DNA from 2 places in the Collinsella sp. CLA-ER-H9 genome. Region 1 is predicted to be linked to the other one. Evidence: riboswitches for the same ligand, from Rfam matches in the RefSeq annotation. Region 1 holds a riboswitch; the other holds the start of a gene.
The links. Region 1 has a riboswitch for cobalamin ahead of AAAX73_RS00935 (FIVAR domain-containing protein). Riboswitches for the same ligand answer to the same signal wherever they lie in the genome.
Positions count from the first base shown of each region.

Region 2: it holds a riboswitch for cobalamin, as region 1 does, so the genes downstream of both, AAAX73_RS07980 (prenyltransferase/squalene oxidase repeat-containing protein) here and AAAX73_RS00935 (FIVAR domain-containing protein) in region 1, are expected to answer to the same signal.

Region 1 is NZ_JBBNLV010000001.1:214,641-217,927, reverse strand. Features, by position in the region: gene AAAX73_RS00940 (C69 family dipeptidase) at 1-996, shown strand, start outside; cobalamin riboswitch at 1,358-1,485, shown strand; gene AAAX73_RS00935 (FIVAR domain-containing protein) at 1,653-3,287, shown strand, end outside.
Region 2 is NZ_JBBNLV010000014.1:29,631-32,917, reverse strand. Features, by position in the region: gene AAAX73_RS07980 (prenyltransferase/squalene oxidase repeat-containing protein) at 1-1,522, opposite strand, end outside; cobalamin riboswitch at 1,715-1,842, opposite strand; gene AAAX73_RS07975 (amino acid ABC transporter ATP-binding protein) at 2,042-2,794, opposite strand; gene AAAX73_RS07970 (ABC transporter permease subunit) at 2,807-3,287, opposite strand, start outside.

The sequences.
Region 1 (3,287 bases):
CTTTCGCGTTGCGAGTTCAGCGTGTACCTGCCCAGCTACTCTGCGCTGTTGACGGAAGTTCCGGCTGACTACTTCCCGGCGTGGAACACGGTGGACGGCACTTATACAGGACGCAAGGACGACGTTGCGCAGGCTTTGGTCGAAAAGGACGGCAAGAACCTCGACTACGTCTTCATGGACATCAACACGCTCGCCTACAACAACCGTGCCTCGATGGGTGAGAACGTGCGCGCCTACCTCGATGTCCTTCAGAAGCAGGTTATCGCCCAGCAGGACGTTGTTGACGGGTTGATGCAGGCGACCCCTGCCGATCAGCGCACGGACCTTGCCAACAAGGCGTTTGCCGCAGTGAGCGAACAGGTCTACAACAAGGCGGCCAAGCTTCTCGATGAGATGCGCGCCTATGTGAATGCGGGAGATACCTCGAGTGCGTTTATGCCGAGCGACTATGACGCCGAGAATGGAACCTCCCGGACCCCGATTATGTACGCGTCCGCTTTTGTTGCTCCCAGCATCACGGCTCAGCCGCAGTCGGTAACGTGTGCTCAGGGCGCTGAGGCCAAGCTGAGCGTTGCCGCGACGGTTGATGACAGCGTGGATGGCTCGGATGCCCAGCTTACCTACCAGTGGTTCGTCAAGGGCGAGGACGGTAACTTCTCTGCCATCGACGGCGCGACGGCGGCTGAGTACGTCGCCGCGACGACCGAGGTCGGTTCAAAGGTGTATCGCGTTGAGGTGACGAGTGCTGCCGGGCTGGTTTCCACGTCCGATGAAGCGACGGTGACCGTGACGCAGGCTGCGCAGGAGGAGCCTGGGCAGAAGCCCGGTCAGAAGACGGATGTGAAGACGGACGTCAAGACCGATACCGCCAAGAAGGCGACCAAGGGAGGGCTTGCCAAGACCGGTGATTCGTCTGTGGTGACCGTGGCGCTTCTGACGGTGGCTGGAGTTCTGGCCGTTATGGGGGCCGTGCTTATCCGCAAGCGTGCGAATTAACCGGAGCGGGTCATAGACGACAGCCCTAACTAAAAACGGTCCCGTACGAGTAATCGTGCGGGACCGTTTGCTTGAGCTAAAGCAAAATGAGCGGGCCAAAAAGCCCCCGTGGGACTGAGGGGGCCAAAAGTCCCTGTTAAAACGCTTAAATGGCTTCTAGCAGGTACATTTGGCCCCCTCAGCCCCACGGGGGACATTCGGCCTGCTCAATCTTGCGGGCGGGCTTGGTTCGTTGGCGGCCTAGTGGCGATATGGGTTGCCTATAGGTGGTCATCCGGGAGCCATATGGCTCGGGTATGGCGGTTTTTGTGTAGCGCATTGACCGATTTACCTGCGGTAACGTACACTTCCTCCGATTAAAAATAGAAGCCGGAGCACGGGTGCGCGCGAGCGCATAAAGGGGAATCGGGTGAGAATCCCGAGCAAGGCGGTTACTGTATGCGGGCGCGCCCGCGAGTCAGATTACCTGCCCGCGCTCTTCTCGAAACCGAGGGCCGCTCTGTTTGCCGCTGGATTCCGGTCTACAAGGGGTGCTGCTGAGCGTGCGTTTTGCTGCCGATAGGGTGGCTGACGTGCGCCTTTGTGCTGCCGGGGTATCGCCTGCCCCGCCTTCTTCGCCATGGCTCTATTGCAGGTTCGCGAAAGAAGGAGAACGGGTGACGCGAAACAACATTATGCTCAAGCGCCTGGGAGCCGCTGCTTTCTCGGCGCTGCTCGTCTGGTCGATGCCGGGTACGTCGGCATTTGCCGAGGGCGTGGCAGAGATCGCTGTGCAGGCGCAGGCCCAGGCCTCGCAGCAGGCGGATACTGCCGAGAATGCCGACGAGTCGAGTTTCACTGCGGACGAGCAGACGGGTGCTGAAGGCGCCGAGGCATCGGCGGACGAGGCGAGCTCCGAGGCCGCTCCGTCTGCCGATGAGAGCCTTGCTGCCGCGGCGGACATCGACGACGAGGATGCCGATGCTCAGCAGGCACGCGGCGCGCGCGTCGCCAAGGCCGGCGAGACCGTGATGGTCTCTTTTGCCGATGAGCTGCCCACCACCATCGAGGCCGGGGCTGTCGTGAAGCTCGCGGCGAATATCAGCCTTGAGGCTGACCAACAGATCGAGACCGTGGCCGGTACGCTCGATGGCCAGGGCCACAGCATCGTGCTCAACGGCAAGACGCTGGCGAAGAGCGTGGCTGGTACGGTGCAGAATCTGGGCGTGACGGGCCGGGCAACCATGGGCGATTATGAGGGCGCCCTTGCGATCAATTGCTCGGGAACCGTGCAGATGTGCTGGTCGACGGCGGCTTTGAGCGATGACGGCTCCTGGGCCGATTACGGTGGCCTGGTGGGAACGCTCAACGGTGGATCTGTAATCAACTCCTACGTTTCCGGATCGATGTCGGGTTTTTGCGCCCACGGTCTTGTTGGATATTACAAGTCTGGCACCGTGGCCAACAATCTGTTCACTGCGGGCGATCAGGCGTGCGGCTACAAGGTCGATTCTTCCTTCGGCAGCAAAATTTCTGTCGACGAGCTCAAGACCCAGGTCTCGGTCGATAAGCTCAACACCGATGTCCCTGCCACCGGCTTTACCTGGTCTGCGCAGGGCGGTTTGCCCGTGCTGATTTCGGGCGGCGCTGCGGCTGTTGTGAACAAGGATGCCCTCAAGGCTGCGATTGACGATGCCAGCGCCAAGGTCGAGGGCGGCTACACGGCCGAGAGCTGGTCCAAGTTCGCTGAGGCCCTTGTGAGTGCTCAAGATGTCTACGCCAACGATGACGCCAAGCAGGCCGAGGTCAACGCCGCAACCAAGACGCTCACCGATGCCATTGCCGCGCTCGAGAAGCCCAAGCCCACCGAGCCCGTGGCTCAGCCGCAGAACGTAGTGCACCTGAGCTCGCAGAGCGACCTCAAAAACAGGTTCAAACCCGCCGACGCCGACGCCTACTACGTTCTCGACAACGACGTCACCATCGATGACAGCTGGTTCTTTGCCCCCACGGGCATGCTCGCGGGCACGCTTGATGGACAGGGCCACACCATCACCTTCGCCAACGGCGGCGGCGTGAAGTCGCTCATGGACGGCGTTGCCTCCACGGGCGTGGTGCAGAACATCTCGTTTGCCGGCAAACTGAAGCAGGCGACGGACGGCAAGGCGTTCGGCCCCCTGGGCAACAAGGTTCAGGGTGCCGTGCTCAACTGCTCCACGAGTGTGACCGGCAAGGGCGTCGCGGGCTTTGCGCGTACGCTCGACGGCGGCATCGTGTCCAACTGCGTGTCGACCTCCGAGGGCACAGCGGGC
Region 2 (3,287 bases), on a different contig from region 1:
TGATAACGGCGCCCTTAATCTGGCTCCCGAGCGGACCGAACGATTTGCCGTCGACCGCCTGCTTAAGTTCACCGACGAATGAGACATTTTGGACAACACCGGTAGAGCCGACACTCGCGAACAGCGACTTAACGCCACCGCCGTTGTTAAAGGTAACGGTATGGCCCTGACCGTCAAACGTGCAGTTGAGCTCACCCGAAGGACCGAAGAACCATTCGTCATCAATCAGGATATCGTTATCAAGCACATAGTAGTTGCTCGCATCCTTGACGTTCATATACATGAAGTCATCCTGCGACGAGATGTGCTTGACGTTTTCGGGCTGGGCGACGGGGGCCGTCGACTTCTTCTTCTCGAGGGCGTCCTTAGCCGAATTGAGCGTCTTGACCGCCGCATTTACATCGGACTGAGATGCATCGTCGTTATCGTTGACGATTTTGGCGTCAGCAAGAGCAGCGGCAAAGGCGGACCAGGAATCCGTTGTGTAGTCTGACTCATTGAGCGCCTCGGCGGCCGTGATAGCCGCGACGAGCGCGTCCTTATTGACAACGACGGGGGCAGAGCCGCTCACAAGCAAGGGCAGGCCACCGTTGGACACCCAGGAAAAGCCAGTCGACGGCACATCGGTATTGAGCACGGCGAGCGATTCAGCAGAAGAGAGGTCGGCGGCTTTAGCCGCGTTTCCCTTGTTAAAGCCGGGCCAGTTAATCTCGGCAGGCGAATAACCTACGGTATAGAGGCAGTTCAACAGCGATCCGGCCTGAGCCTCACCGACCAAGCCACCGTTCATCTCAACGCCTGAGCCGGCAAAATAGGAATTGACGATCTTTCCGGACGTCATACCGCCAACCAGGCCACCGGCATAGCCCTCCCAGCCGCTAAGGTTCACGCTCGCCGTGGACCAGCACATCTGGATGGTGCCAGAAAGTTTCATGGCAATGGAGCCCACATTGTCGGTGCTCGAGACCGAGCCTGTCACGCCCAGGTTCTGAATCGAGCCGGTCACATTATTCGCAACGGCCTTGCCGTTAATGGTGACCGTATGGCCCTGGCCATCCAGGGTGCCGTCAACGGTCTCGATCTGCTGGTCAGTGCCCATCGAAATATTCGCGCCGAGCTTTACGATCGCACCCGCCTCAATGGTCTCAGGCATATCGGCCGCATCGTTGACGACCACTGTCTCGCCCGAGTGCACTACCTTGGCGAGAGAACCTGCTTCTTCGACCTGCGCAGCCGGCACCGTTTCCTCGGACGCAATAGACCGCACGGCAACACCGGAGCTTTCCTGCTCCTGTGTGCTGCCGCCATCTGCCATGCCAGTTTCAGCGTCGACAGAAGGCTCAGCTTCATCAGGCCTGCCCTGCCCAGCATCGCCCGCCGCGGTGACCTGATCGGCCGCCGCGGCTACGCCCGTGCTCACCTCCTCGGCAAACGCGGTCATTCCCGTGCTCGAACTGGCAAAGATAAACGCCATGAGCACGACGAGGAATTTCCTCGTACCTGTTCGGATGTTGTTGAGCATCCTTTCCCCCTTGGTCTGGAAGATCACTACCCCAATAAGAATCGAGGCCGACCATGTAAAGGGAAACGGGACACAGCGAAACGCCCGCACCTGACAGCATGCGGCAATGCCCCCGCATCGCATACGGGATGCTTGGAGCAAATATGATGTCATCTTCTGCTCACCGGAATCCAGCGGCTCCCAAAAGACCCTCGACACGAGAAGACCATGGGCAAGTAATCTGACTCGCGGGACAGCCCCGCACACAGTAACCGCCTTGTCTGGGATTCCCACCCAGTTCCCTTTTATGCGCCAAGCGCACCCATGGTCCGGCTTCTTTTCAAACAGCATGTAATTGTATGGAAGACCAAGCAACGAGCATCCGCCGATATCACGCACACATAATTCACCGAAAATGTGGTTGAAAATCCGCCAGGGCAACGACGAGACCTTTATCCGAAATGCAAAACGGGGCCGCAGCATCATTGCCACGACCCCGCCTGTTCAAGCAAACTCTCATTCCGAGACGCTGCTGATCATCTACGAGATGTTGCCCAAAAACGCCTTGGTGCGCTCGCTCTTGGGATGGTCGAAGACCTCGCTCGGCGTGCCCTCTTCCACAATAACGCCGCCATCCATAAAGACCACGCGGTCGGCGACATCGCGGGCAAAGCCCATCTCGTGCGTCACCACGATCATGGTCATACCGTCACGTGCGAGATCGCGCATGACGCCAAGAACGTCGCGGACAAGCTCGGGGTCAAGCGCTGACGTGGCCTCGTCAAAGAGCATCACGTGCGGATTCATCGACAGGGCCCGGGCGATGGCCACGCGCTGCTGCTGACCGCCCGAAAGTTGACTCGGCATAAAATCGATGCGCTCGGCCAGACCGACCTTGGTGAGCTCCTCGACGGCGATCTTCTCGGCCTCTTCCTTGCTGCGCTTGAGCACCTTTTGCTGCGCAAGCATGACGTTCTTTTTGACCGACAGATGCGGAAACAGGTTGAACTGCTGAAACACCATGCCCAAGTGCGTACGCACCTTATTGAGGTCAACGCCCTTGGCGCACACATCCACGCCCTCGACGACAATCGAGCCACTCGTGGGCTCCTCGAGACGGTTAATGCAACGAAGCATCGTCGATTTGCCCGAGCCCGAGGGGCCCAGAACCACAACGACCTCACCCTTGTGCACATCCAGATCGATGTCGCGCAGGACCACGTTATCGCCAAAGGCCTTCTGGAGATTCTTGATGCTGACGACGACCTCGTTCGAGTTATTGGTTTCGCTCATAATAGAACCTCCTTACAGACCAGCGATATGGTCGGCGGGCGTCGCGACAACCTGTCCGGCGCTCTTGGTGGGACGCTTCTTTTTGGTTTCGGCCGTACCCAGCAGCCTCGCCTCAAGACCGCTCACCAAGCGCGCAAGCGGCAGGGTAATGACCAGATAGAACAGGGCGGCAACCACATACGGCGTAATGGAGCCCGTCGTGGCCACGATGGTGCGGGCGTTCATGACAATCTCGACCACGCCCACGGCAGCGAGCAGCGACGTATCCTTGTAAAGCAAGATAAACTCGCTGGTCAACGTAGGAAGGACGTTGCGGAACGTCTGCGGAATCATAACGTAGAGCAGCGTCTGGAAGGCATTCATGCCCAGCGAGCGAGCAGCCTCGTTTTGACCCTTGGGGATCGACTGAATACCGGCACGGAATATCTCGCACAGGTACGCAGACGAGTTCATGGCCATGACGATAACGCCCAAGACGTAGTCGTCAACCTTG